DNA from 4 places in the Streptomyces sp. NPDC052299 genome. Region 3 is predicted to be linked to each of the others. Evidence: riboswitches for the same ligand, from Rfam matches in the RefSeq annotation. Region 3 holds a riboswitch; each other region holds the start of a gene.
The links. A riboswitch is a leader RNA that binds a small molecule or an ion and turns the genes downstream of it on or off. The one in region 3 is predicted to bind cobalamin.

Region 1 (7,194 bases), on a different contig from region 3:
ACGCCACCGCTGACCCCGCCGGCATGACCGCCGCACCGCACCACAGGCGAAGGGCGGGCCCGCCGACGGGCCCGCCCTCTCGTGTGCCGGGACCGGTCAGGGCAGGAAGCGCACGGAGGGTCTGCCCTGCGGCCCGTCCGGGGTCACGACGGCCCTGACCCGGTACACCTCCTGGATCAGCTCCTCGGTGATCACCTGCTCCGGGGTCCCGCGGGCGACCGCCCGTCCGCCGCTCAGCACCACGATCCGGTCGCAGAACATGGCGGCCAGATTCAGGTCGTGCAGGGCGACGACGGCGGTCAGCGGGAGCGAGGCGACCAGGGAGAGCAGTTCCAGCTGGTGCTGGATGTCCAGGTGGTTGGTCGGCTCGTCCAGCAGGAGTTCGCGCGGCCGCTGGGCGAGCGCGCGGGCGATCTGGACGCGCTGGCGCTCCCCGCCGGAGAGCGTGTGCCAGGACTGGTCGCGCCGGGAGGCGAGCCCGGTACGCTCCAGCGCCTCGTCCACCGCCGCCGCGTCCTCCTCCGTCGGGGCGGCCCAGGCGCGGCGGTGCGGGATGCGGCCCAGGCGCACGACGTCCAGGACGCTCAGCTCCTCCTGGGTGACGGCGTGCTGGTCCACGACCGCGACGCGGCGGGCCACCGCGCGGCGCCCGACGGCGGGCAGGGTGGCGCCGTCCAGGGTGACGACGCCCATATGCGGGGCGAGGACCCCGGCGAGGATGCGCAGCAGCGTGGACTTGCCGGAGCCATTGGGGCCGATCAAACCCACGGTGGTGCCGGGCTCCGGGGCGAGGGTCACGCCGTCCAGGAGAAGGCGGCCGCCGGCTTCCCGGCCGACCCGTGCGGCCCGCAGGCCCTCGGCCGCCGCCCCGGTCACGCGGGCCGCCTGGTGCGGTGGAGGACGACGACGAAGGCGGGCACGCCGATCAGGGCGGTGACGACGCCCACCGGGACCTCCTGGGGATCGAGGACGGTCCGGGCGAGCGTGTCGACCCAGACGAGGAAGACGGCCCCGGCGAGCGCGGTGACCGGCAGCAGCCGGCGGTGGCCCGAGCCGGTGAGGGCGCGGGCGGCGTGCGGCAGGACGAGCCCGACGAAGCCGACGGCCCCGGCCGAGCTGACGAGGGCGGCGGTCAGGAGCGCGGTCGTGCAGAGCAGGACGGTCCGGACACGGCCGACGTTCACGCCGAGGGCCGCGGCCGCGTCCTGCCCGAAGGCGAAGGCGTCGAGCGTACGGGCGTGGCCCAGGCAGATCAGCAGGCTGACGGCGAGGACGGCGGAGCAGACCCAGACGTCGGTCCAGCCGACTCCGCCGAGCGAGCCGAGCAGCCAGAACAGCACCCCGCGGGTCTGCTCGGCGTCGGCGGCCGTCATGACGACGAACGAGGTCAGCGCCGAGAAGAGCTGCATCGCCGCCACGCCGGAGAGCACGACCCGGTCGGTGGAGCCGCCCAGGGTGTGGCTGAGCAGCATCACCAGGGCGAAGGAGCAGAGGGCCCCGACGAACGCTCCGGCCGGCAGCGTCACCGCTCCCCCGCCGACGCCGAGCACGACGACCAGGACAGCGCCGGTGGACGCGCCGGAGGAGACGCCGAGGACGAAGGGGTCGGCGAGCGGATTGCGCAGCAGGGACTGCATGACGGTCCCGCAGACCGCGAGGCCGGCCCCGCAGACGGCGGCGAGCAGGGTGCGCGGCATGCGCAGGTTCCAGATGATGCCGTCGCGGATCGGGCTGAGCCGGGCCTCGCCGATGCCGAGATGGGCGGCGACGGCGGACCACACGTCCACGACGGAGATCCGGGCCGGTCCGATGGTGACGGCGACCGCGACGGACAGGGCGAGCAGCAGGAGGCCGCCGGCCCACAGGAGGCCGCCGCGCAGTCCGCGCAGCCGGGGGCGTGCGGGCGCCGCTCCCGGCGCCTCGCCGTGCGGGGCCTTCTCGGACGGGCCGGCGAGCCGGCCGGTGGCCGTCACCCCGCGAGTCCGAGGTCGCGCAGCCCGGCGGCCACCAGTTCGACGCCCTCGACCGTGCGGATGGTCGGGTTCATGGCCTGGCCACTGAGCAGGACGTAGCGCTTGTGGCGTACGGCGTCCATCTTCTTCGTGACGGGGTTGGACTCCAGGAAGGCGATCTTCCCGGCGGCGCTCTCGGCGGTCTGCGACTTGCGGGTGAGGTCGCCGACGACGAGCACGTCCGGGTTGCGGTCGGCGACGGTCTCCCAGTTGATCTGGGGCCATTCGTCGTGGGTGTCGTCGAAGACGTTCTTCAGGCCGAGCTCCCGGGTGATGATGCCCGGCGCCCCGCAGCAGCCCGCCAGGTAGGGGGCCTCGGAGTTGGCGAACCAGTACATGACGGAGGTACCGGACGCGTCGATGCCGTCGGTGGCCTTGCGGATGCGTTCGCGGAGCCGCGCGACCAGCTTCTCGCCGCGCTCGGGCACGCCGAACACCCGGGCCAGGTCGCGCACTTCGGCGTAGACGCTGTCCATGGTCAGGGCGCCGCTGCGGACGCCGTCGCCGTCCTTGGTGTTGTCCTTGGCGGCGCAGTCGGCGGGCGCGACGTAGGTGGGGACGCCCAGCTCCTCGAACTGTGCGCGCGGGGCGACACCGCCCTTGGCGAGCGTCGACTCGAAGTCGGCCGCGACGAAGTCGGGCTCCTGGTCGAGGACCTTCTCGGACGAGGGCCGGTTGTCGGCGATCCGCTTCACGCCCGCGTTGGCCTTCTCCAGGCCCTTCATCACCGGGTCGGTCCAGGTGGCGGTGGCGGCCATCCGGTCCTGGAGGCCGAGCGAGAGCAGGATCTCCGTGGTGCCCTGGTCGACGGAGACCGCGCGCCGGGGCGGGGCGTCCACGGTGACGGTGCGCCCGCAGTTCCTGAGCGTGACCGGATAGCCGTCCGTCCGGCCGGAGGCGTCGGCCCTTCCGGACGGGGCCCCTTGGCAGGCCGTCAGCAGCAGGAGGGCGACGGTGAGCGGAACGGCACAACGTAGGGGCGGCACGGGGCATACCTCGGCGTCTCTGGGCCCATGCGCGGGGCCCGCTGTACGGTCCGCCGCCCGGTCCCGGGCGGCGGTCGCCAGCAGGTCTTCGGACTCGGGTTCGCTCGGACGGGACGCCTTCCCGGGAGACGCCGGGTCTCCCAGTGGCCGTGGCCCCGCCCGTCCCCCTCACCGCTGCGCGTCAGTTCCGGATTCGCACCGGATTCCCTGACTCCCACGAGGAGTTCGACTGGCTCCGGCACGCTACCACGGGCCTACGCGCAGCTCAGCGGCGCCCTCGCCCGCCAGGGATCGGCCGGTCAGGGGCGCTGGAGGGCCACGACCGCGTTGTGCCCGCCGAAGCCGAAGGAGTGGCTGACGGCCCGGCGGACCGGCCGCACCAGCGGCACCTTCGTGACGCAGTCGATGTCGAACCCGGGCGCGGGCGCGTCCAGGTTGGCGACCGGTGGGACGACCCCGCGCTGGAGGGTGAGGATCGTCAGCCCCGCCTCGATCGCCCCGGCCGCGCCCATGCAGTGCCCCAGCACGCCCTTGGGGGCGGTGACGGGTGGCCGGTGCGGGTACACCCGGCTGATCAGCGCGGCCTCGGCGGCGTCGTTGCGTACGGTCGCGGTGCCGTGCGCGTTGACGTGCTCCACCTCGTCGGACCGCCAGCCCGCGTCGCGCAGGGCGGCCTCGACGGCGGCCCGGGCGACCCGCCCGTCGGGGTGCGGGCTGGTGGGGTGGTGGGCGTCCGTGGTGGCCCCGGTGCCGGCGATCAGGGCCCTGGGTTCGGCGCCCCTGGCCTCCGCGTCGGCGGCGCGTTCCAGCACCATGACGGCGGCTCCTTCGCCCATGACGAGTCCGGCGCGGTCGGCGGCGAAGGGCCTGCTGAGCCGGGACAGGTCGCCGTCCGCGCGGGCGGCGGCGCCGGACCGGGCGAAACCGGTCATGGCGATCGGGAAGACGGTCGACTCGGTCGCCCCCGCGATGGCGACGTCGCACTGCCCGGTCGCGAGCAGGTCGCGGGCGACGGACAGCGCGGTGACGCCGGACGAACAGGCCGTGCAGGGGGCCATGCTGGGTCCGGTGGCCCGCATCTCGATCGCGATCTCGGCGGCGGGCATGTTGGGGATGGTCAGCAGGACCCCGGCGGGCGAGGTGGCCTCCGGGCCCCGCCGCTCCAGCACCAGCGCCTGGTCGGTGAGGTGCGCGGAGCCGCCGCTGCTGGTGCCGACGACGACCGCGACCCGGCTGCCGTCCCAGCCGGCCGGGTCGAGCCCGGCGTCGGCGACGGCCTCCCGGGCGGCCAGGACCGCGAACTTGACGTACCGGCCCATCCGGAAGGCCGTACGGCGGCCGATCTCGGCGTCCAGGTCGACGCCGTCGACCACGCAGGCGAAGTCGATCGCGCACCCGGCGAGCGCGGGGATGTGGCGGGCCGGGCTCACAGCCGCGCACACCCCCTCCCAGGTGGACTCGGTGTCGTTGCCGACCGGGGTGATCATGCCGAGACCGGTGACGGCGATGGCCGGTGTCCTCATCGGGCGGCGCCCACCGCCGCGTCGAGGTGCGCCGTCAGCTCGGCGAGGGTGGTCCCCCGGGTGAGGGTGCCCGTGTCCAGCTCGACCCCGGTGGTCTCCCGGAGGACGACGGCGAACTCGGCCGCCGCGAGGGAGTCCATGTCCAGGCTGTCCATGGTGGAGTCCGGAAGGATCTCGGCCACGGGCACCTTGAAGGTACGGCTGAGTACGTCGGTGATACGGGGGTGGATCGTGCTCATGGTCTTCCTTTCCTCATGCCATCCGGGCGGGGTGTCCGGCGCCCGCGCGCACGGCCCCGACGCCGGAACAACTGAGCAGCGTCGCTCCGGTTACGCCCAGCGGCGAACCGATTCGCCAACACCCGGCCGGGGCGCCCCGCACCACCGGGCGAACAGGGCGACGGTCGTCCAGTAGGCGAGGAGGACGGCCCCCGCCCCGAGTCCTGGTACGGCGCGTGCCGCGCGGCGCGCCCACGTGCCCCTCAACAGCCCGCCTCCCGGTGCCAGTGGGCCTCCGGATCGTCGTACGCCTCGGCGTAGCCGGGGCCCGTGATCGGCCAGTCGGCGAGCATCTCCTCGGGGAACGCGAAGGAGTCGGCGAGCTCCGGGAGGTGCGGGGCCACCGCGTCGATGAGCCGTTCGGTGTGGTCCGTCAGCGCCTGTGCCTGTCCGGCGCTCAGGTGCCCGGCCGCGAGCAGGTCCCCGCTGTCGCGCGCCACCCGGCCGAGGGCGAACAGCCGGGCCAGCTCGCCCAGCCGGTCGCGGTCCGCTCCGGCGGGCAGCGCCTCGACCGCCTCCTCGTACGCCTCGGCCGCCTGCCGGCAGGCGTGCGCCTCGACCCCGCGCAGCGCGGGGCCCGCCGCCGCGTTCCACCGGCCCAGCGGGTCGCCGGGAGCCGTCCGGGCCGCCCGGGCCCCGGCGCGCGCGAACCACAGCTCCTCGGCGCGGCCCAGCAGCCGGACCAGGAACCGGAGATCGGTGAGCTCGCCGCTGTCCGGGGCGCCCGGCTCGTACGGGGGCCGGTCGGCGAGCAGGGCGGCGGCGGCCCTGGCGTGGACGGCGAGGTTGTCGCCCTCGGCGGTGATGGCGCCCTCGACGCCGGTGACGAGCGCGGCCATCCCGTTGTTCTCCAGGAGGCCCTGCGCGCCGCAGCGTTCCCGGGACTCCACGATCACGGCCCTGGCCTGCCAGGTGATCCAGCCCTTGGCGATGTCCACCAGGCGCTCGGCCGCCTCCCGCCCGGCCTCCGGCCCCGCCTGGGCCGCCTCCCAGCGGTCCAGGACGCGGCGGTGCAGCAGGCTCATGGCGAAGACCGTGGCCATGGCCTCGGCGAGCGGCCCGTGGTGGGTGCGGTACGCGAGCACCGGCAGCCGCGCCCCGCGCCCGGCGGAGACGTGGCGGTGGCCGCCGTACCGCACGGCGACGGCCAGCGTGGCGCGCGCCGAGCCGACGGCGCTGGCGCTCATGGAGATCCTGCCGGTGACGACCCGGGAGATGGAGGCGAGGAAGCGGCGCCTGCGGCCCTCAATGGCGCTGCGGAACTCCCCGTCGCCGTCGATCCATCCCTGCGGGCCCGTCAGCAGCGCCTCGCGCCCCACGAAGACGTGGTCGAACGAGGTCAGGCTGTGGTCGACGGGGCTGCCCATGCGGGCGGGCAGCCTGCGCACGCGTACGCCCGGCAGCGGGCCGGTGGCGTCGGTGAGCGGCACCAGCAGCAGGAAGACGCCCCGGTCGGCCCCGCCGGCCAGCAGCCGGGCGGCGACGAGCCCCGACTTGGGACCGCCCGGCTGCCCGGTATTGGGCATGAACTTCTGCGCCCCGCAGTGCGGGGTGTGCAGCACGAACCCGTCGCGCACGGGGTCGTAGGAGGCGGTCGTCTCGACGGCCGCCGCGTCGTTGCCGTGCGCCACCTCCGTGCAGAGGAAGGTTCCGGTGCGCCGCAGCGTCAGGAAGTCCGACAGGTCGCGGGGGTTGTCGGCGATGTGGTCCAGGAGGCTGCCGAGGAAGAGGTTGTAGTGGATGCCCGCGATGGTGGCGAGCGCCGGGTCGACCGGGGCCAGCCACTCGTGCAGGGCCGCCAGCGCCCGGAAGTCGGAGGCCGGGCGGGCGGCGCTGTCCAGGGCGTCGTTGAGGGTGCGCAGTCGTGCGTACGCGCGGGCGAGCCGTTCGTCCGGAGTGCCGCCGGCCGCCGGCCCCGGCGGCAGCCGGAACGGGTCGGTGGCGACGAGGCGCTGCCAGAAGCCGTGCTCCCGGCGGGCGTCGGCGCCGAGGAGTACGGAGGTGAGCGGGCGTGCGAGAGGGTCGGCGACGGTGAGCGTGGTGGTCATACAAAGCTGAACGACCGGCGTACGGTCAGGACACCGCGCTCGGGCAGATGTTCACCGTCCGGAGGGGCGAACCCGTTCGAAGCAGAGGGCGACGTTGTGGCCGCCGAAGCCGAAGGAGTGGCTGACGGCCCGCTCCACGCGCAGGCGGCGCGGCTCCTTGGTGACGCAGTCGATGTCCCAGTCGGCGGGCGGGGCGTCCAGGTTGGCGACCGGCGGGACGACCCCGTGTTCGAGGGTCAGCACGGTGGCGGCGGCCTCGATCGCGCCCGCGGCGGCGAGCGTGTGCCCGAGGACGCCCTTCGGGGCGGTGACCGGGGGCCGGTGCGGGAACAGCCCGGCGATCAGCT
Region 2 (7,194 bases), on a different contig from region 3:
GAGCCCGTACGCGACGCCGGACTACCGCACGGACGACCGCTTCCGCCACACCCGCAACATCAACGCCGGGGTGCTGGACGAGGGCCTGGTCGCGATCCTGGGCGTGCCGCTGCTGCTCGGGTCGAGCCGGGGCGGTACGGGAAAGGTGATTGGCGTCCTGTTCGCGGCGGACCGCTCGCCCCGGGTCTTCAGCCCGGACGAGGTGGCCCTGCTCTGCTCGCTGGCCGCGCACGCGGCGATCGCCATCGACACCGCCCGCGCGCTCGCCGACACCACCGCCGCGCTGGCCGGACTGGCCGAGGCGAACGCGGAGCTGGCCGAGGCCAACGCCTCCGTGCGGGCGCACTCGGCGGCGATGGCACGGGCGGAGGAGGCGCACGACCGGCTCACCGACCTGGTGCTGCGCGGCCGGGACGTCAAGGACGTGGCGGCAGCGGTCGCCGGGCTGCTCGGCTCGCCGCTGACCATTCACGACCCGGGCGGCCGCCCGCTGGCCGCGGTCCGCCCGGACGGTACGGACTTCGCCGCCGACAGCATGGACGCGGGCTGGCTGGCGGAGGCGGCCGAGGAGTCGCGTACCGGGGCGCGGGCCGTGCACCGCGACGGGCGGGTGGTGTGCGCGGTGCTCGCCGGTCACGAGCTGCTGGCCGGGCTCGTCCTGCACCGGGCCCGCCCGCTGGACGACTCGGACCGGCGGCTGTTCGAGCGGTCGGCGGTGGTGACGGGGCTGCTGTTGCTGCTGCGGCGGACGGTGGCCGAGACGGAGAACCGGATACGCGGTGAGCTGATCGCGGACCTGCTCGCGGACCCGGCCCGTGACCCGGCGGGGCTGGCCGAGCGGGGCCGCCGCCTCGGCATCGACCTGGACCGCCCGCATCTGCTGCTCGTGGCGGAGACCGGGGCGCGCGAGCGCCTGGCACCGGCCGCGATGCGCTTCCTGTTCGGCGGCGAGCACCAAGGCGTGAGCGCCGAACACGCGGGCGCCGTGGTGTTGTTGACGGAGGACGACGGGACGGCTGCGGGTGCGGCGGCCCGGGCGGCGGCGGCCCAGCTGGGGCAGCTGGCCCAGGCCCCGGTCACGGTGGCGGCCGCCGGTCCGGCCCGGGGCGCCGGGGGGCTGGCCGCCGCCTACGCGGAGGCGGCGCGCTGTCTGCGGGCGATGCGGGTGCTGGGGCGGACCGGCGAGGGCGCGTGCGTGGAGGAGCTGGGGTTCCTGGGCGTGGTGCTGGGCAACGCGCAGGACGTGGACGGCTTCGTGGCGGCGACGCTGGGGCCGCTGCTGGAGTACGACGCACAGCGCGGCACGCAGCTGGTGCGGACGCTGAGCGCGTACTTCGGGGCGGGCGGCAGCCTGATCCGGGCCAAGGACGAGCTGCACGTCCACGTCAACACGGTGGTGCAGCGCCTGGACCGCGTCCAGGTGCTGCTGGGCCGCGACTGGAACGAGCCGGACCGAGCGCTGGAACTCCAACTGGCTCTGCGGCTGCATCTGTTGTCGGGGGCCGCCCGGGACACGCGACCGCTCCGGCGGGCAGAATCCTGAACCGTGACGATCACCGCGCGCGCCCTCAACCGGGCGACCCTCAGCCGTCAGCTCCTTCTGGCCCGTGAGCCGCTGACGGCGGCCGACGGGGTGCGGCGGGTGGTCGCGCTCCAGGCCCAGCAGCCGGCCTCGCCGTACATCGCCCTGTGGAACCGGCTCTCGGGCTTCACCCCGGAGGCGCTCGACGCGGCCTTCGCGGAGCGGTCGGTGGTGAAGGCGACGCTCATGCGGATCACGCTGCACGCGGTGCACGCCGAGGACTATCCGGCGTTCCGGGCGGCGATGCAGCCGGTCCTGTACGGCTCGCGGCTCGGCTCCCGGTTCACCGCGTCCGGGCTCAGCGCGGCCGACGGCGAGGAACTGGTGGCGCGGGTCCTGGAGTTCGCCCGCACGCCGAGGTCGTCGGCCGAGATGCAGGCGTGGCTGGCGGAGCTCTACGGCGCGGAGCGCAAGGACGCGGTGTGGTGGGGCATGAAGAACTACGCCCCGCTGCATCACGTCCCGACCGGCCCGCCGTGGTCCTTCGGCGCGCGTGCCGCGTTCGTCGCGGCGGGCGAGGGCCCCGCGCCCCGGGGCCGGGAGGTGGACCGGGCGGCGCTGCGCACGCTGATCCTGCGCTGTCTGGCCGGGTTCGGCCCGGCGTCGGTCGCGGACGTGGCGCAGTTCTCGATGGTGGGGCGGGCGCCGGTCCGGGCGGAGCTGACGGCCATGGCGGACGAGGTGGAGCGGCTTCGGGGGCCGGGCGGGGAGGTGCTGTTCGACCTCCCGGGCGCCTCCCGGCCGGACGCCGACACCCCGGCCCCGTCCCGGCTCATGGCGATGTGGGACTCCACGCTGCTGGCGTACGCGGACCGGGCCCGGGTGATACCGCCGGAGTACCGCCCGCTGGTGATCCGGCGCAACGGGGACGTGCTGCCGACCCTGCTGGTGGACGGCTTCGTCGCGGGCGTGTGGCGCCCGACGACCGAGGGGGTCGAGGCCACGGCGTTCCACCCGCAGCCGCCCGCCGTCTGGGACGAACTGGCGGCGGAGGCCGAGGCGTTGACCGCGTTCCTCGGCACCCGCGAGCGGGCGGTCTACAACCGCTACCACCACTGGTGGGCGAAACTCCCGGACGCGGATGTGCGGATGCTCTAGGACCTTCCTGCCGGCGGCGGGTGCGGGGCGCGGAAGGTGAAGGCGTCGGGGGTGTCGCCCTTCGCGCGGAGCAGGGCGATGCGTTCCATCGCCTCCTCGACGCCCGGGCGGTGACCGGCCGGGACCCACCACAGGGCCATGTGGTGGTCGGCCAGGCGCTCGAACCACTCGCGGCGGCGGGCCATGACCCTCAGGTGATCGCTGCGGTACACGTACGCCTTCAGGGCGTCGACCGATTCCCAGACCGAGCAGTTGAACAGGAGGAACTGGTCCTCGTCCTCGGGGCGCAGGCTCGTGGCGTCGGCCCCGCCGTCGTCCACCATCCGCCAGACGAAGCCGGGGGCGTGGTCGGCGAGGGCGTTGATCTCGGGGAGCTGTGCGACGAAGTCGGCGAGCTGGGGGCTGTCGAGCGGGGCGAGGATGCGCCCGATGTTGACCTGGGCAAGGTGGAAGTCGTTCACGGGCCCAAGCATGGCCGGGTGAACCTTCTAAAGTCAACGGATTCTTTTTTAGAAGTCGGCGGTCCCCTCGGGGCCCTCGACCGCGACGCAACAGCCTTCCGGCAGCGGCTCCATGACCGCCTTCCAGCCCTCGGGGAGCAGCCCTTCGATCCCGGCGAGGTTCATCCCGCAGACCAGGGCCGGGAATTGCTCGGCCAGCGCGTGGAACGGGCAGTTGCGCAGCCGGAGCTTTCCGCAGCCCCAGTACGGTTCGTAGCCGCGCTCCCGCAGCGCCTCGACGGGGTCCGCCGTGCTCGCCGCCTCCCCGGCCGCGCGCGCCGCCGCCTGCAGCTCGTTGTCGAGCCCGGCCCGTTCGACCACCTCGGCGAGCAACTGGCCGACGGTGTCGTAGGAACGCGGCGGTACGGAGACGGCGTGCTCGCCGGCCGCCCGCCGGTACAGCTTGGAGGGCCGCCCGGCGCCGGGGCCGGTGCGCCCGGAGAGCCGGCGGAAGCCGGCCTCCAGGAGCCCGGCGTCCACGAGCTTGTCCAGGTGGAACGCGGCCACGGCCCGCGTCACCCCGACCGCGTCCGCCGCGGCGTCCCGCGTGACGTCGCCCTGGGCGGCGGCCACGTGCCGGTACAGTCCGCGGCGTACGGGGTCCCCGAGGGCCGCCAGCGCATCCAGGGCGGCGTCGTCACTGCTCACGGACCCGAGTCTAGGCGGCACGCCTCTCGGGGGCGCTGCCCCCGAACCCCCGCTGCTCAATCGCCGGAGGGGCTTGATTTTGCCCCCGGCGCGAGACCAAGCCTCTCCGGCGCTTGAGGAGCGGGGTCCGGGGCAGCGCCCCGGTTTCGGGAAGGGGCGGGGAGGGGAAGAAACCCCGCCCGCTAGACTGGCCGCGTCGTCACTATGCCCGTTCAGGGGGAAGCCGGTGCGAATCCGGCACTGACCCGCAGCCGTAAACCGCCGCGAGGCGAAAGTCGGAATGCCCTGCCCGAGTCGTGACCCGCTCACGCCGCCGGAACCCCGGCGGCCCGCCCCGTCGAGGAATACGGAGCCGGAGCCTGGTGCCGTGTGTGCCGTCCCCGGCCCCCAGGAGAGGCACCGCCCGCCATGACCGCACGCCGCAGCGCCGCCGCGCTCGCCGTCACCGCCGCCGCGCTCTGCGCGGCCGCCGCCCCGGCGGCCGTCGCCGCGCCGTCGCCGTCGCCCTCCCCCTCGGCCGCGCTGCCCTCCGGGCTCTACGGCACCGGCGACCCGACGTACGACGGGGTGTGGCGGCAGTCACTCGCCTTCCTCGCGCAGCAGGCCACCGGTGTGACCCCGGCCACGAAGGCCGTCGACTGGCTGACCGGCCAGCAGTGCGACAGCGGCGCCTTCCCCGCGTACCGTCCGGACGCCTCCGCGCCCTGCACCGACAAGACGGTGGTCGACACCAACGCGACGGCCGCCGCGGCCCAGGCCCTGCGCGCGATCGGCGGCCACCAGGACGCCGTCGCGAACGCGGTCAGCTGGCTGAAGTCCGTCCAGAACGAGGACGGCGGCTGGGGCTACACCGCGGGCAGCCCGAGCGACGCGAACTCCACGTCCATCGTGATCGGCTCCCTCGCCCGGGCCGGCGAGAAGCTGGGCGACGTGACGACGCACGGCGGCAAGACCCCGTACGCCGCGCTGCTGACGTTCTCCATCCCCTGCGGCGGCAAGGACGGCGGCGCCTTCGCCTACCAGCCCGACAAGTCCGGCAAGCTCGCCGCCAACGGTGACGCCACCGCCGCCGGTGTCCTCGGCGCGCTCGGCAAGGGCCTGGTCGTCTCGGACAACGCGGCCGTGAAGGACCCCGCCTGCCACCAGGGGTCCCCGCTCGAACCGGAGCAGGCCGCGCAGAACGGCGCCTCCTACCTCGCGACCGCCCTCGCGAAGAACGGCCACCTGGACCTGCCGAAGATGCCCGGCGCCGAGGACAGCGAGCCGCAGCCCGACTTCGGCAACACCGCCGACGCGGTCGTCGCCCTGTCCGCCGCCGGGCACAAGGACAAGGCGGCCGGCCCGGTCGCCTGGCTGAAGAAGAACTCCGCCGCCTGGGCGAAGCAGAGCGGCCCCGCCGCCTACGCCCAGCTGATCCTGGCCGCCCACGCGACCGGCGCCGACGTCCACGACTTCGGCGGCGCCGACCTCGTCGCCCAGCTGAACGCGACCGGCCCCGAGCCGGCCGCCGTGAAGAAGCCGGAGCCGACGGCCACGGAGGACGAGGAGAAGAAGGACAGCGGCGACGGCGACGGCATCGGCGGCGTCTGGTGGTTCGTCGGCATCGGCCTCGCGGTCGGCGCGGGCGCCGGCTTCCTGATCAGCGGCCGCCGCAAGAACCAGCAGCTGTGAGGGGCTGCCGGGTGGCCTCGGGCCGGTCGAGCGGACGCGGTCCGGTGCGTGCGATTCCAAGGCAGAGGAGGGAGTCGACGCGGAGCGTCGCTGACCGACGACAACGCCGGAAGCGTGCGTGCCGGGGCGTGGCCGCCCGGTCCGAGGCCACCCGGCAGCCCCACCGCCGCGTCGGACGGGCGCTCGCGCTCCTCGTCCTCGGTGCCGTCCTGGCGCTGCTCGGCGCGGGCACGGCGCAGGCGGCGGGCTACCGCTACTGGTCGTTCTGGGAGGGCTCCGGGAGCGGCTGGTCGTACGCCACCCAGGGGCCGTCGCTCGTCCGGCCCGAGGACGGCTCGGTGCAGGGGTTCCGCTTCTCGGTGAGCGCGGACTCCCAGGACGCCTCCAAGCCGCGCAACGCCCCCGACTTCGCGAAGATCTGCGCGGACACCCCGGCGAAGGACGGCAGCAAGCGCGTCGCCGTCGTCATCGACCCGGGCACCGCGGCCGACGCGCCGGACGGCGAGACGCCGCCCCCGCCGCGCACCGCCTGCGCACGGGTGGCGAAGGACGCGAGCAGCGCGGAGGCCCTGGCCGCGGTCGCCAAGCCGCTGCGCTACGACGCGAGCGCGATGCTCTGCGCGATCTCCGGCTACCCGGCCACCGGCTGCGGCGAGCAGGTCTCCGGCGCCGCGACCGGCGGCACGGACGGCGGCGCTTCCCACGACGGCACGGCCGGCGGCAGCAAGGCACCCGCCTCGGCCGCCGCGTCCGACGCCGCCTCCACCGGCGGCCACGGCGACGACGGCGGCCCGTCCGCGGGCGTCCTCGTCGGGATCGGCGCGGTGCTGCTCCTCGGCATCGCCGCAGTCGCGCAGGCCCGCCGCCGCCGCGGATGACCGGCTCGACGGCCGGCCGCACGAAGAGCACCGCGGACCGGCTCCCCGCCTGGCGCGCCCCCGCCGCGACCCGCTCCAACGCGGTGCCGGCCGGGGCGTGGTGGCTGTGGGCGCTGGGCCTGGCCACCGCCGCGTCCCGGACCACCAACCCGCTGCTGCTCGGCCTGCTGGTCGGCGTCGCGGGTTACGTGGTGGCGGCGCGCCGCACGGACGCGCCGTGGGCCCGGTCGTACGGCATGTTCATCCGGATCGGGCTCTTCGTGATCGCGGTGCGGCTGCTGTTCTCCGTCTTCCTCGGCTCGCCGATCCCCGGCACGCACACCGTGTTCACGCTGCCCGAGGTGCCGCTGCCCGACTGGGCGAAGGGCGTCCGGATCGGCGGCCGGGTCACCGCCGAGCAGCTGCTGTTCGCGCTGTACGACGGGGCGAAGCTGGCGGCCCTGCTGATCTGTGTCGGCGCGGCGAACTCCCTCGCCAACCCGGCCCGGCTGCTGAAGTCGCTGCCCGGCGCGCTGTACGAGGCCGGGGTCGCCGTCGTCGTGGCGATGACGTTCGCGCCGAACATGGTCGCCGACGTGCTGCGGCTGCGCACCGCCCGCCGGCTGCGCGGACGCCCGACCGGCGGGGTGCGGGCCGTCCTCCAGATCGGTCTGCCAGTCCTGGAGGGCGCCCTCGAACGGTCGGTCGCCGTCGCCGCCTCCATGGACGCGCGCGGTTACGGGCGCACCGCCCGGGTCCCGGCCGCCGTCCGGCACACCACGAACGTCCTGACGCTCGGCGGGCTGCTCGGGGTGTGCGCCGGTACGTACGGGCTGCT
Region 3 (7,194 bases):
GGGCTCTGGGCGGCGACGCAGATCTGCTCCAGCTTGACCCAGACCGCCCAGTTGCCGAGCGGCGTCAGCGTGGCCTGGCCCGCGCCGAGGGTGAGCGCCCCGACGTCGGCCAGGCCCTCCAGGGCCCAGTCCAGCAGGCGGGCGACGAGGGCCGGGGAGTGGGCGGTGGGCGCCGGCTGGGCGGGGGCGGGCAGCGGTTCGGGGCCGTACGGCACCTCGCAGCGCTCCTCGTGGAGTTCCGCGACGCGCTGGCCGAGCAGGTCGAGGAGGGCCGGCACGGTGACGGGCCCGGCCGAGAGCTGGAGCAGCGAGAGGACCTGTGGCACGGCCTCGACGGCCTCGGCGACGGCGGTGGACTCGACGCCCCGGGGCGCGGGGTGGACGAGTGACCAGGCGTCGAAGAGCGCGACCCAGCCGCGCAGCACGGCGGAGTCGTCCCGGTCCCAGGCGCGCAGCCGCCAGCCGGGCCGCGCGGTGTCGCCGTGGAGTTCGACCAGTCCGGCGAGCCGGGCCCGGTCCCAGCCGGAGCGCACCTGCGCCGGGGAGATGTCCAGCGCGGCGGCGGCGTGTTCGAGCGCGGCCGGCGGTGTGGTGCCGGGGGCCGCCCCGTCGGCCGCCCAGCGGGCGATCCGTACGGCGTCGGCGAGGACCGTCCGGGCCTGGCGGGCCAGCTCCGCCCGGGGTGGGGTGCCCTCGGGCGGGCGCGGCGCGGGCCTGGTGCGCCGGGTGGTCACGGCCCTTCGGGCGGTGGTGAGGGGTCGCGGGCGGACAAGACGCAGCCTGGAGTCGCGCGGGGTACGGGACGTCACGGGAGCAGTCTTGCCCCTGACGGCCCGAAAGCCCAAACGGAACCTGGGTCACCGACGTTGACGGGCCCGCGGACCGGCCGGGACCAATCGGCCGAACCGGTGCATCACCTCACATCAGGGGCGTGAGGAAGCGGCGCAGGGTCTCCTCGTAGCGGGCCGGGTCGGCGTTCCACATCGCCGCATGCGGAGCGCGGTCCACGGTGTGCAGGGAGACCAGGTCGGGGCGGGCGGCGGCGAGCCGGCGGGAGTGGATCCAGGGGGCCAGGGTGTCGTCGGGGCCGTGGAGCACGAGCGTGGGGACGTGCAGGGTGACGGGGACCGAGGTGTCCAGGAGGGCGGTGCCGGGCAGTCCGGTCTGCCCCTGGGCGGCGCGCACGGCCAGCGGCAGCAGTGCGGCGGGGACCCCGCGTGCGGCGGCCAGGCCGCGCAGGGTGTCGTTCCAGTCCAGCACCGGTGAGTCGAGGACGAGGCCGGAGATCCGGTCGCGGAGCGCGGAGCCCACGCAGGCGTGCAGCGCCATGGACGCGCCGGTTGACCAGCCGTACAGGATGACCTGCTCGGCGCCGTTGCGGACGGCGAAGCGGATCGCGGCGTCCAGGTCGCGCCACTCGGACTCGCCGAGGTGGCCGAGCCCGTCCGGGGAGCGCGGGGCGCCGGGGTCGCCCCGGTAGGCCAGGTCGAGCACGGGCAGCTGCCGGCCGTGCAGGAACCCCATGAGGTTGAGCGGGTGCTCCCGGGTGGTGCCGATGCCGTGGACGGTGATGACCCAGGTGCGGCGGGGCGCCGGGACGTACCAGGCGGGCAGTTCGCCCAGCTCGCCCGGGATGCGCACCTCGCGGAAGGCCAGGCCGAGGGCGCTGCCGGGGTCGCCGCTGTACACCTGGGGCGTGAGGCGGACCTTGTCGCCGGGGGCCAGGACGCCGTGGTCGACGCGTTCCAGCCGGCGCACGACGGTGTCGGCGGCCTGGTGGGCCCGGTCGAGCACGGGGCCGACGACGGCGTGGACGTCCTTGCCGGTCAGCCCGTACGTGCCGGGGCGCAGCGAGGTGAGGGACCGGGTCAGGGTGACCTGTCCGGCGGCCGTCGCGTGGACGGTGAGTTCGCGGTCGGCGGGGAGCGGTCGTCCGGGCGGCGTCTTCAGGGCGACGTCGCCGGCGAACCGGCCGGCCGCGACCGCTGCCGCGCCGGCGCCGATGAGTGTGGTGACGGCCGCTGCCGTCGCGGTAACCGGGCGCACACCCTCAGTGTCGGTCTCCGGGCGCCGCGATGCCAGTGGGCAGGGCCGTCCGGTGCCGCCCGTCTCCCGTCGACGCCGTCCGGTGCCGCCTCAGCCGCGCTGCCCGTAACCCTTCAGCGCCTCCAGGACCTCGCCGAGCCGGTCCTCGGACAGCAGGGCCGGGGTGCGGCCCGGTACGGCGCTCGCGGTGAGCCAGACGTGGCAGAGCCATTCCAGCTGGGCGGTGCGGTCGTACGCCTCGTCGAGCGTGGCGCCGTAGGTGACGGTGCCGTGGTTGGCGAGCAGGCAGCCGGTGCGGTCGCGGAGGGCGGCGAGCATGTTCGCGGCGAGTTCGGGGGTGCCGTAGCGGGCATAGGGGGCGACGCGGACCGTGCCGCCGAGCATCGCGGCGGCGTAGTGCACCGGGGGGACCTCGGTGAGCAGGGTGGAGACGGCGGTGGCGTGGACCGCGTGGGTGTGCACAACGGCCTTCGCGTCGGTGTTCCGGTAGATGGCCAGGTGGAGGGGAAGTTCGCTGGTGGGGGCCAGTTTCCCGAAGGTCTGGTTGCCTTCCGGATCGACACCGGTCAGATCCTCGGGGCCCAGCCGGTCGTACGGCACTCCGCTGGGTGTGACCAGCACCGTGTCGCCGATCCGGAGCGAGACGTTTCCGGAGGTTCCGACGACCAGGCCGTCGTCCGCCGTGCGGCGGGCCGCGGCGACGACCGCCTCCCATCCGCGGGCGATCGCGTCGTGCTCTCGGTCACTCATACGAAGATCCTTTCCGGCCCCGCCCCGGGCGCCGCCCGGGCACCGCCGCGGGGGTCACCACAGCGCCCTGTTCAGTTCATCTTCTGTTCACTCAAGTTGCCTACGTTCCACGTGCCAATGACGTCGAACGATTGCCTGGGTAAATGGAACACATCACGCTGCTGCTCGCGATAGTGATCGTGACAGCTCTAGTGTTCGATTTCACGAACGGTTTCCACGACACCGCCAACGCGATGGCCACGACCATCTCGACCGGCGCCCTCAAACCCAAGACGGCGGTCGCGATGTCCGCCGTTCTCAATCTGGTCGGCGCGTTCCTGTCCGTGGAGGTCGCCAAGACGATCTCCGGCGGGATCGTCAACGAGGACGGCCTCAGAACCGAGGTCATCTTCGCGGCGCTCGTCGGCGCCATCCTGTGGAATCTTCTGACCTGGCTGGTCGGGCTGCCGTCCAGCTCCTCCCACGCACTGTTCGGCGGCCTCATCGGCGCCGCGGTGATGTCCGCCGGCTGGTCGTCGGTCAACGGCGGCACCGTCGTCACCAAGGTGCTGCTGCCCGCCGTCGCCGCCCCGATCGTGGCCGGCGTGGCCGCGCTCCTGGCCACCCGCCTCACGTACCGGATCGGCGGGAAGATCCGTAACGACGCCCAGGAGAAGGCGACCGCCAAGGGCTACCGGGCGGGGCAGATCGCCTCGGCCGGGCTCGTCTCGCTCGCCCACGGCACCAACGACGCGCAGAAGACGATGGGCATCATCACCCTGGCCCTGGTCACCGGCGGCGTCCTCTCCCCCGGCTCCAACCCGCCGGTCTGGGTGATCGTGAGCGCCGGTCTCGCCATCGCCATGGGCACCTACCTCGGCGGCTGGCGCATCATCCGCACCATGGGCAGCGGCCTGACCGAGCTGAAGCCCCCGCAGGGCTTCGCCGCCCAGACCAGCGCGGCCACCGTCATCCTGGCCTCCTCGCACCTCGGCTTCTCCCTCTCCACCACGCAGTCCTGCTCCGGGGCCGTGATGGGCGCGGGACTCGGCCGTGCCGGGGGCGTGGTCCGCTGGTCCACCGCCACCCGGATGTTCGTCGCCTGGGGCCTGACCCTGCCGGCCGCCGGCCTGGTCGGCGCGGGCGCCGAGTTCCTGACGAAGCAGGGCACCTGGGGCGTCGTGGTCGTCGCGGCCCTCCTGGTCGCCGGTTCCGGGGCGATCTGGGTGCTCTCGCGCCGCAAGCCCGTCGGCCACGGCGATGTCGCACCCGGCACCGAGGACGTGGCCCCGGCCGAGCCCGCGGGTGTCGTCACCCAGGCCATCGCCGCCGTGAGCCCGCCGCCCACCGCGGCCCAGGCGCACGACCTCGCCGCCACCATTCCGGCGCCCGCCGGTCCCGTCGCCGCCGATCCGGCCCGACCCGCCACGGTCTGACAGACCCCGGTACTCCGGTAAAGGACAACCCGTATGAACATCGACTGGGCAGCTCTGGGCACCGTCTTCGGCGTCTCCCTCGTCACCACGGTCGCCCTGGTGGGCCTCTTCACGCTCGGCATCGTCGGCCTCTCCAGGCAGCCGGAAGCGGCCGCCGGGGGCGGTACGGCGGGCGGATCGGTCCTGCTGGCGCGGGCCGGGGCGTACGTCTGCTTCGGGCTGTGCGCGGCGGCGGTCGCGTACGGCATCTATCTGATCGTCGCCTGACGCCTCACCACCCCATCGGGCCGGACGCACCTCGTGCGCGTCCGGCCCGATGTGCGTCCGCCCACACCGCACCGCCGCAGGTCAACGGCGAGTTGACGGGCGTTCGCGGGGCGTGGTGGACTGCCGGAGCCATTACGGCGACAGCAGAGGAAGCCGGTGCGAATCCGGCGCGGTCCCGCCACTGTCACCGGGGAGCGGTCCCCCACCGCACGTCACGGCCCGCGCGAGCGGGCTGGAAGACCGGGGGAATCCGCCGATCCGGAAGCCAGGAGACTCCCTGTCGCCGTCACGTCGAACCAGGGCGCGGACCCTGAGTGAGGACATATCGCCATGCCCGGCTGCCGTGCGCCCCTCTTCCCACAGCCCTCGTCGGCGGACTCCGGCACGGCCGGCTGAACCGTGCGTGCCGATCGCATCTACGCGTACGGCGCCACCGCCGGCCTGATCGGCGACCTGCTGCTCGGTGACCCGCGCAGGGGGCACCCGGTCGCCGCCTTCGGGCGGGCCGCCGCAGCCGTCGAGGACCGGCTCTGGCGCGACCACCGCGGCCGGGGCGCCCTGCACACCCTGATCTGCGCCGGGGGCGCCGCCGGGAGCGCCGCGCTCGCCGCCCGCGCCCTGCGGAGCCACCCCGCCGCGTCCGTGGCCCTGACCGCCGCCGCCACCTGGTCCGTCGTCGGCGGTACGTCGCTGGGGCGGGAGGCCCGGGCCATCGGCGGGGCGCTCGCCGCGGGCGACATCGAGTCTGCCCGGGAGCGGCTGCCCCATCTGTGCGGGCGCGACCCGCAGGCGCTGGACGGCCCCGGGATCGCGCGCGCCGTGGTCGAGTCCGTCGCCGAGAACACCTCGGACGCCGTGGTCGGCGCCCTCGTCTGGGGCGCCCTCGCCGGTGTCCCCGGGCTCGTCGGATTCCGCGCCGCCAACACGCTCGACGCGATGGTCGGCCACAAGTCGCCCCGCCACCTGCGGTACGGCTGGGCCTCGGCCCGGCTCGACGACCTCGCGGGCTGGCCCGGCGCCCGGCTCACCGCCCTGCTCGCCGTGGCCTCCGGCGGCCGTCCCCGGGAGGCGGTACGGGCCTGGCGGGCGGATGCCGCCAAGCACCCGAGCCCCAACGCGGGGCCCGTGGAGGCCGCGTTCGCCGGGGCGCTCGGCGTACGGCTGGGCGGGACCCTGGCGTACGGCGGGCGCGTCGAGCACCGGCCCGTGCTCAACGGTGCGGCCGGGCGGGCGGTGGAGACGGCGGACATCGAGCGCGCCGTGCGCCTCTCGCGCCGGGTGGGCGTGCTCGCCCTCGGCGTCACCGTGGCCGCCCGGCTCGGCACGGCGGCCCTGGCGCGGCGGGCCCGGAGACCTCACGGATCGCGTACGGCTGGACGGAGAGCGATATGAGCGGTGGACTGCTGGTCGCCGGGACCACTTCGGACGCGGGCAAGAGCGTCGTCACGGCGGGCATCTGCCGCTGGCTGGTGCGCCGGGGCGTGAAGGTCGCCCCGTTCAAGGCGCAGAACATGTCGCTGAACTCCTTCGTCACCCGCGAGGGCGCCGAGATCGGCCGGGCCCAGGCGATGCAGGCCCAGGCCGCCCGCGTCGAGCCGACCGCCCTGATGAACCCGGTGCTGCTCAAGCCCGGCGGCGACCGCTCCAGCCAGGTCGTCCTGATGGGGAGGCCGGTCGGCGAGATGAGCGCCCGCGGCTACCACGGCGGACGGCAGGAGCGCCTGCTGTCCACCGTCACGGACTGTCTGGAGCAGCTGCGGAGCACCTACGACGCGGTGATCTGCGAGGGCGCGGGCTCGCCCGCCGAGATCAACCTGCGCCGCACGGACATCGTGAACATGGGCGTCGCCCGGGCCGCGCGCTTCCCGGTCGTGGTGGTCGGGGACATCGACCGGGGCGGGGTGTTCGCCTCGTTCTTCGGGACGACCGCGCTGCTCGCGCCGGAGGACCAGGAGCTGATCGCCGGGTATCTGGTCAACAAGTTCCGGGGCGACGTCTCGCTGCTCGAGCCGGGGCTCGACATGCTGCGGGACCTGACGGGCCGTCCCACGTACGGGGTGCTGCCGTTCGCGCACGGGCTCGGCATCGACGAGGAGGACGGCCTGCGGGTGTCGCTGCGCGGCACCGTACGGGAGTCGACGGTCGCCCCGCCGCACGGCGAGGACGTCCTGCGCGTCGCCGTGTGCGCGATCCCGCTGATGTCGAACTTCACCGATGTGGACGCGCTGGCCGCCGAACCGGGCGTCGTCGTCCGCTTCGTGGACCGGCCCGAGGAGCTGGCCGACGCCGACCTCGTCATCGTGCCCGGCACCCGGGGCACCGTGAAGGCGCTCGCCTGGCTGCGCGAGCGCGGGCTCGCCGGGGCGCTGCGGCGGCGCGCCGCCGAGGGGCGGCCGGTGCTCGGCATCTGCGGCGGCTACCAGATCCTGGGCGAGCGCGTCGAGGACGAGGTGGAGTCGCGCGCCGGGCGGGTGGACGCGCTCGGCCTGCTGCCCGTGCGCGTCCGCTTCGAGCGCGAGAAGACCCTGGCCCGGCCGTCCGGCGTGGCGCTCGGCGAGCCCGTCGAGGGCTACGAGATCCACCACGGGGTCGCCGATGTGCGCGGCGGCGAACCGTTCCTGACGGACGGCCGGGGCACCCCGCTGGACGGCTGCCGGTCCGGGGCCGTGTGGGGCACGCACTGGCACGGTTCCCTGGAGAGCGACGCCTTCCGCCG
Region 4 (7,194 bases), on a different contig from region 3:
GGTCGACTGGGCCTCGCCCATGAGCCAGACAGTCAGGTCTTCCTTGCGGTCCTTCGGGTCCTTCGAGGACGTCTTGTCGTCCGAACCACACGCCGCGATGGAAACCAACATGCCCGCGACGCCGATCGCCGCGATGAGCTTGCGCTTCACGCCACCCTCCTCAGGGATGCTGCAACCCCCTCCCCACCGCGCGAGAACGTCGACGAGTACCTCTGGGGCTGGGACCTGGTCTTTAATGGTTTAGACCAGTACCGGGAGCTTGGCCTAGACCTTTAGGGGTGTCAAGGGTGTATAAGAAGTGCACTCGCGTCCGTTATAGGACCGACACCTGAGGGAGGGCGACGAGCCGTGACCGGACCGTGCCACCATGTGAGCCGCGACAGACGGAGGAGCCGGTGACGGCAGCAACGCAGCAGTCGGGAAGGCGGGCCATGGGCGCCGACGGGGGCAGTTCGGAGAACGAGGCGGGCACGGGCGCCGGGACGCGCACCGCGCGCGTACCCAAGTACTACCGGCTGAAGCGACATCTCCTCGACATGACGGACACCATGCCGCCGGGCACCCCCGTGCCCCCGGAACGGACCCTGGCGGCCGAGTTCGACACCTCGCGCACCACCGTGCGCCAGGCGCTCCAGGAGCTGGTGGTCGAGGGCCGCCTGGAGCGCATCCAGGGCAAGGGCACCTTCGTCGCCAAGCCGAAGGTCTCCCAGGCCCTGCAACTCACCTCGTACACCGAGGACATGCGCGCCCAAGGGCTCGAACCGACCTCGCAGCTCCTGGACATCGGCTACGTCACCGCCGACGACACCCTCGCCGGACTGCTCGACATCAGCGCCGGCGGCCGCGTCCTGCGCATCGAGCGGCTGCGCCTGGCGAGCGGCGAGCCGATGGCCATCGAGACCACGCACCTCTCGGCCAAGCGCTTCCCCGCGCTGCGCCGTTCACTGGTCAAGTACACCTCGCTCTACACCGCGCTCTCCGAGGTGTACGACGTCCGGCTGGCCGAGGCCGAGGAGACCATCGAGACCTCGCTGGCCACCCCGCGCGAGGCCGGGCTGCTCGGCACCGACGTGGGCCTGCCGATGCTGATGCTCTCCCGGCACTCACTGGATGAACAGGGCGAACCGGTCGAGTGGGTGCGCTCGGTCTACCGCGGCGACCGCTACAAGTTCGTGGCCCGCCTGAAGCGCCCGCTGGACTGACCGTCGTACCGACTGACCCGGCGTACGCATGTGCGCCGCGAACGGCCCCCGGACCCGCCTCCGGGGGCCGTTCGGCGTTTCCGTGGCGGCCTTGGACCGGACCAACCCCCGGACGTTTGCCGCCAATCCGGTCATCCGGCCGGCCGGTGACGACCGTTGCCGGACCGCAATGCGGACGGGGGGTGACGGTGGCCGGATGCCTCGCCTAGATTTCCTGCGCATTACAGGTGATCAGCGAGGGGACGGAGTCGCCGCCATGCCCGAAGAACCAGAAGGAAAGCCACCCACGGTCACCCCGGTGCGGGTGGTCATCGCGCTGTGTCTCATCGCGCCGTTCGTGGCGATGCTCTGGGTGAGTTCGTACGCGAAGATCGACCCGACCTTCATCGGCATCCCGTTCTTCTACTGGTACCAGATGCTCTGGGTGCTGATCTCCACCGCGCTCACCATGGTCGCGTACAAGCTGTGGCAGCGTGACCAGCGCGCCCGCAAGGGGGGTGCGTCGGCATGAAGGACGGCGTGAACGGCGTCGCGCTCGGCGTCTTCATCTTCTTCTTCCTGGCCGTCACGGTCATGGGCTTCCTGGCCGCCCGCTGGCGCAAGGCCGAGAACGAGGCCACGCTCGACGAATGGGGCCTGGGCGGACGGTCGTTCGGTACCTGGGTCACCTGGTTCCTGCTCGGCGGCGACCTCTACACCGCGTACACCTTCGTCGCCGTCCCCGCGGCCATCTACGCGGCGGGCGCGTCCGGCTTCTTCGCCGTGCCCTACACCATCCTGGTGTACCCGCTGATCTTCACCTTCCTGCCGCGCCTGTGGTCGGTCTCGCACAAGCACGGGTACGTCACCACCTCGGACTTCGTCCGGGGCCGGTTCGGCTCGAAGGGTCTCTCGCTGGCCGTCGCGGTCACCGGCATCCTCGCCACGATGCCGTACATCGCGCTCCAACTCGTCGGCATCCAGGCGGTGCTGGACGTGATGGGAGTCGGCGGCGGCGAGAACACCAACTGGTTCGTCAAGGACCTGCCGCTGCTGATCGCGTTCGCGGTGCTCGCCGCTTACACCTACTCCTCGGGACTGCGGGCGCCCGCGCTGATCGCGTTCGTCAAGGACGGGCTGATCTACCTGGTCATCGCCGTCGCGATCATCTACATCCCGATCAAGCTGGGCGGCTTCGACGACATCTTCTCGGCCGCCGCGGACAAGTTCAACCCGCCCGGGAAGCCGCCGACCGGCGCGCTCGCTCCGGGCGAGGCAGGGCACTGGGGTTACGCCACGCTGGCACTCGGCTCCGCGCTGGCGCTGTTCATGTACCCGCACTCGATCACGGCGACGCTCTCCAGCCGCAGCCGTGAGGTGATCCGCCGCAACACGACGATCCTGCCGCTGTACTCGCTGATGCTGGGCCTGCTCGCGCTGCTCGGCTTCATGGCGATCGCCGCCGGCGTCAAGGTGGAAAACGGCCAGCTGGCCATCCCGCAGCTGTTCGAGAACATGTTCCCCGACTGGTTCGCCGGGGTGGCGTTCGCCGCGATCGGCATCGGCGCACTGGTGCCGGCCGCGATCATGTCCATCGCCGCGGCGAACCTGTTCACGCGCAACATCTACAAGGACTTCCTGAAGCCGGACGCGACGCCCGAGCAGGAGACCAAGGTCTCCAAGCTGGTCTCGCTGCTGGTCAAGGTCGGCGCGCTCGCCTTCGTCCTCACGATGGACAAGACCGTCGCGATCAACTTCCAGCTGCTGGGCGGGATCTGGATTCTCCAGACCATGCCGGCCCTGGTCGGCGGCCTGTTCACCCGGTGGTTCCACCGCTGGGCGCTCATCGCCGGCTGGGCGGCCGGCATGGTCTACGGAACGCTGGCCGCTTACGGGGTCGCGAACCCGAACGGCTCACAGAAGCACTTCGGCGGGTCCTCCAAGGAGATCCCGGGCCTCGGCGAGATCGGCTACATCGGCCTCACCGCGTTCGTGCTGAACGTCGTGGTCGTCGTCGTCCTCACCTTCGTCCTGAACGCGGTCAAGGCCCCGGCAGGGACCGACGAGACCTCTCCGGCCGACTACACCGCGGACGCGGGCGACCCGGGCGTGCAGGAGAAGCTGCCGCCGGCCACGGCGGGGGCGCCCGGCGGTCACTGACCGCACACCCTTACACCTCGCGACACAAGATGTGGGGGCTGCCCGACGGGGCGGCCCCCACATGTATGCTCATGCTCGCTGTCGCCGCAGGGGAATCCGGTGCGAATCCGGAACTGTCCCGCAACGGTGTTTTCGGTGCGCTTTCACGCACCCGACGAGTCCGAGGACCTGCCGACGGCGCATCCGGCTCGACCGAACCGGATGCCCAGACGTCCGGGCCTCGTGGGATGGGCCGGTGGACGCCGCACGGAGTGCCGCCCCGCCCGGGCCCCCTCCTGCCCGGCTGCCCCCGCTCCCCGCCTGGCCGGAGCCGAGCGAGGGAGAGCACCACGTGACCATCGCGCCAGCCGATCCGGTTTCAGCGGCCGGAGCAGCGGGGACCGAGAACGACGGACCGGGCACCGCGCTGCTGCGGACCCTGACCGACCTCACCGCGGACCTGCCCGACACCGACCCCGGCCGCGTCGCCGCCGCCGCCCTGCGCGGCCGCAACGCCCGGTCGGACGAGGCGGAGCTGCGCTCGCTGGCCACCGAGGCCGCGGCGGGCCTCATCTCCGAGGACCCGGCCTACTCCCGCCTCGCCGCCCGGCTGCTCACCCGGACCATCGCGGACGAGGCCGCCGGGCAGGGTGCCACCTCGTTCGCCGCCTCGGTCGCCGTGGGCCACCGCGAGGGCCTGATCGCGGACCGGACCGCCGAGTTCGTCACGCTGCACGCGGCCGCCCTGGACGCCCTGGTCGAGCGGTCCCTCGCGGACGGGGCCGACGACCGCTTCGGGTATTTCGGGCTGCGCACCCTGTACAGCCGCTACCTGCTGCGCCACCCGATCACCCGCCAGGTCATCGAGACCCCCCAGCACTTCATGCTCCGGGTCGCCGCCGGGCTCGCCGAGGACACCTCCGAGCGGGCGCTGGACGAGGTCGCGGCGCTGTACGGGCTGATGAGCCGGCTGGACTACCTGCCGTCCTCGCCGACGCTCTTCAACTCCGGGACCCGCCACCCGCAGATGTCGTCCTGCTACCTGCTGGACTCGCCGCTGGACGAGCTGGACTCGATCTACGACCGCTACCACCAGGTGGCCCGGCTGTCGAAGCACGCGGGCGGCATCGGCCTCTCGTACTCCCGCGTCCGCGCCCGGGGCTCGCTGATCCGGGGCACCAACGGGCACTCCAACGGCATCGTGCCGTTCCTCAAGACGCTGGACGCCTCGGTGGCGGCCGTGAACCAGGGCGGGCGCCGCAAGGGTGCCGCCGCGGTCTACCTGGAGACCTGGCACGCGGACATCGAGGAGTTCCTGGAGCTCCGCGACAACACGGGCGAGGACCAGCGCCGCACGCACAACCTGAACCTGGCGCACTGGATTCCGGACGAGTTCATGCGCCGCGTCGACGCGGACGGGACCTGGTCGCTGTTCTCCCCGGCGGACGTGCCCGAGCTGACCGACCTGTGGGGCGACGCCTTCGACGCCGCGTACCGGGCGGCCGAGGCGAAGGGACTGGCCCGCAAGACCATGCCGGCCCGCGAGCTGTACGGCCGGATGATGCGGACCCTGGCGCAGACCGGGCAGGGCTGGATGACGTTCAAGGACGCCTCCAACCGCACCGCGAACCAGACCGCCGAGCCGGGCCGGGTCGTGCATTCATCGAACCTGTGCACCGAGATCCTGGAGGTCACCGACGACGGCGAGACGGCCGTCTGCAACCTCGGCTCGGTCAACCTCGGCGCGTTCGTGGCCGACGGCTCGATCGACTGGGAGCGGCTGGACGCCACCGTGCGGACCGCGGTGACCTTCCTCGACCGGGTCGTGGACATCAACTTCTACCCGACCGAGCAGGCCGGCCGGTCCAACGCCCGCTGGCGGCCGGTGGGCCTGGGCGCGATGGGTCTCCAGGACGTCTTCTTCCGACTGCGGCTGCCCTTCGACTCCCTCGAGGCCCGGGCGCTCTCCACGAAGATCGCCGAGCGCGTCATGCTCGCGGCCTACGAGGCGTCCTGCGACCTCGCGGAGCGGTCCGGTCCGCTGCCCGCCTGGTCCAGGACCCGGGCCGCGCGCGGGGTGCTGCACCCGGACCACTACGACGTGGAGCTGAACTGGCCGGAGCGCTGGGAGGCGCTGCGGGCCCGGATCGCGCGGACCGGGATGCGCAACTCGCTGCTCCTGGCCATCGCCCCGACCGCGACGATCGCGTCGATCGCCGGGGTCTACGAGTGCATCGAGCCCCAGGTCTCCAACCTCTTCAAGCGGGAGACCCTGAGCGGGGAGTTCCTCCAGGTCAACGGCTATCTGGTGGACGAGCTGAAGCGACTCGGCGTGTGGGACGCGCGGACGCGTGAGGCGCTGCGCGAGTCGAACGGCTCGGTGCAGGGCTTCGGGTGGATTCCGGCGGACGTGCGGGCGCTGTACCGCACCGCGTGGGAGATCCCGCAGCGCGGCCTGATCGACATGGCGGCGGCCCGTACACCGTTCCTCGACCAGAGCCAGTCGCTCAACCTGTTCCTGGAGACGCCGACGATCGGCAAGCTCTCCTCGATGTACGCGTACGCCTGGAAGCAGGGCCTGAAGACGACGTACTACCTGCGGTCGCGTCCGGCGACCCGGATCGCCCGGGCCGCTTCCGGGTCGGCGCCGGCCGCCGCGCCCGTCCCCGTACAGCAGGCGCAGGCGCCCGACGCGGATGCCATCGCCTGCTCCCTGGAAAACCCCGAGTCCTGCGAGGCGTGCCAGTAATGACCACCACGACCACCGATCAGAACCTGCTCGACCCGGGCTTCGAGCTGACCCTGCGGCCCATGCGCTACCCGGACTTCTACGAGCGCTACCGGGACGCGATCAAGAACACCTGGCACGTGGAGGAGGTCGACCTCCACTCGGACGTGCCGGACCTCGCGAGGATGACGCCCGCCGAGCAGCACCTGATCGGGCGGCTGGTCGCGTTCTTCGCGACCGGTGACTCGATCGTCGCCAACAACCTGGTGCTGACGCTGTACAAGCACATCAACTCCCCCGAGGCCCGGCTCTATCTGTCGCGGCAGCTGTTCGAGGAGGCCGTGCACGTCCAGTTCTATCTGACGCTGCTCGACACCTATCTGCCCGACCCGGACGACCGCGCGGCGGCGTTCGCGGCGGTCAAGAACATCCCCTCGATCCGCGAGAAGGCGCAGTTCTGCTTCCGCTGGATGGACTCGGTGGAGAAGATCGACCGGCTGGAGTCGAAGGCGGACCGCCGCCGCTTCCTGCTGAACCTGATCTGCTTCGCGGCGTGCATCGAGGGGCTGTTCTTCTACGGCGCCTTCGCGTACGTGTACTGGTTCCGCTCGCGCGGGCTGCTGCACGGCCTCGCCACCGGGACCAACTGGGTCTTCCGCGACGAGACCATGCACATGAACTTCGCGTTCGAGGTCGTGGACACGGTCCGCAAGGAGGAGCCGGACCTCTTCGACGACGCCCTCCGGCAGCAGGTCACCGACATGCTGAAGGAGGCCGTCGAGGCGGAGCTGCAGTTCGGCCGCGACCTGTGCGGTGACGGGCTGCCCGGCATGAACACCGAGTCGATGCGCGCGTACCTGGAGTGCGTCGCCGACCAGCGGCTCGCCCGGCTGGGCTTCCCGGCCGTGTACGGATCGCAGAACCCGTTCTCGTTCATGGAGCTCCAGGGGGTCCAGGAGCTCACGAACTTCTTCGAGCGGCGCCCGTCGGCGTACCAGGTGGCCGTGGAGGGCACGGTCGCCTTCGACGACGACTTCTAGGCGGACAGCCCCTAGATCCTCGCCCAGCTCCTGACGTACGGACGCCGTGCGGCCCCCGCCGGCCGCGCGGCGTCCGCGCTCTGCGGTGGGCGGGTGCTCCGGTCCT

Region 1: another riboswitch for cobalamin. It lies ahead of AB0L33_RS26230 (ABC transporter substrate-binding protein); the one in region 3 lies ahead of AB0L33_RS28445 (cobalamin biosynthesis protein).
Region 2: another riboswitch for cobalamin. It lies ahead of AB0L33_RS10590 (prenyltransferase/squalene oxidase repeat-containing protein); the one in region 3 lies ahead of AB0L33_RS28445 (cobalamin biosynthesis protein).
Region 4: another riboswitch for cobalamin. It lies ahead of AB0L33_RS12335 (ribonucleoside-diphosphate reductase subunit alpha); the one in region 3 lies ahead of AB0L33_RS28445 (cobalamin biosynthesis protein).

The regions. Positions count from the first base shown of each region.
Region 1 covers NZ_JBFAUP010000017.1:23,969-31,162, forward strand. Annotated here, with positions in the region: gene AB0L33_RS26215 (PRC and DUF2382 domain-containing protein) at 1-13, shown strand, start outside; gene AB0L33_RS26220 (ABC transporter ATP-binding protein) at 97-876, opposite strand; gene AB0L33_RS26225 (iron chelate uptake ABC transporter family permease subunit) at 873-1,889, opposite strand; gene AB0L33_RS26230 (ABC transporter substrate-binding protein) at 1,970-2,998, opposite strand; cobalamin riboswitch at 3,060-3,247, opposite strand; gene AB0L33_RS26235 (beta-ketoacyl-[acyl-carrier-protein] synthase family protein) at 3,298-4,521, opposite strand; gene AB0L33_RS26240 (acyl carrier protein) at 4,518-4,760, opposite strand; partial or broken gene AB0L33_RS26245 (acyl-CoA dehydrogenase) at 4,851-6,847, opposite strand; gene AB0L33_RS26250 (beta-ketoacyl-[acyl-carrier-protein] synthase family protein) at 6,899-7,194, opposite strand, start outside.
Region 2 covers NZ_JBFAUP010000005.1:154,134-161,327, forward strand. Annotated here, with positions in the region: gene AB0L33_RS10570 (GAF domain-containing protein) at 1-1,543, shown strand, start outside; gene AB0L33_RS10575 (winged helix DNA-binding domain-containing protein) at 1,547-2,680, shown strand; gene AB0L33_RS10580 (DUF3291 domain-containing protein) at 2,677-3,141, opposite strand; gene AB0L33_RS10585 (helix-turn-helix domain-containing protein) at 3,190-3,828, opposite strand; cobalamin riboswitch at 4,001-4,135, shown strand; gene AB0L33_RS10590 (prenyltransferase/squalene oxidase repeat-containing protein) at 4,237-5,499, shown strand; gene AB0L33_RS10595 (SCO2322 family protein) at 5,709-6,377, shown strand; gene AB0L33_RS10600 (energy-coupling factor transporter transmembrane protein EcfT) at 6,374-7,194, shown strand, end outside.
Region 3 covers NZ_JBFAUP010000020.1:47,878-55,071, forward strand. Annotated here, with positions in the region: gene AB0L33_RS28420 (hypothetical protein) at 1-734, opposite strand, end outside; gene AB0L33_RS28425 (hypothetical protein) at 919-2,046, opposite strand; gene AB0L33_RS28430 (class II aldolase/adducin family protein) at 2,137-2,796, opposite strand; gene AB0L33_RS28435 (inorganic phosphate transporter) at 2,940-4,211, shown strand; gene AB0L33_RS28440 (hypothetical protein) at 4,245-4,478, shown strand; cobalamin riboswitch at 4,624-4,754, shown strand; gene AB0L33_RS28445 (cobalamin biosynthesis protein) at 4,878-5,870, shown strand; gene AB0L33_RS28450 (cobyric acid synthase) at 5,867-7,194, shown strand, end outside.
Region 4 covers NZ_JBFAUP010000006.1:109,678-116,871, reverse strand. Annotated here, with positions in the region: gene AB0L33_RS12355 (sugar ABC transporter substrate-binding protein) at 1-150, opposite strand, end outside; gene AB0L33_RS12350 (GntR family transcriptional regulator) at 432-1,202, shown strand; gene AB0L33_RS12345 (DUF3311 domain-containing protein) at 1,459-1,713, shown strand; gene mctP (monocarboxylate uptake permease MctP) at 1,710-3,341, shown strand; cobalamin riboswitch at 3,400-3,532, shown strand; gene AB0L33_RS12335 (ribonucleoside-diphosphate reductase subunit alpha) at 3,673-6,069, shown strand; gene AB0L33_RS12330 (ribonucleotide-diphosphate reductase subunit beta) at 6,069-7,088, shown strand; gene AB0L33_RS12325 (hypothetical protein) at 7,100-7,194, opposite strand, start outside.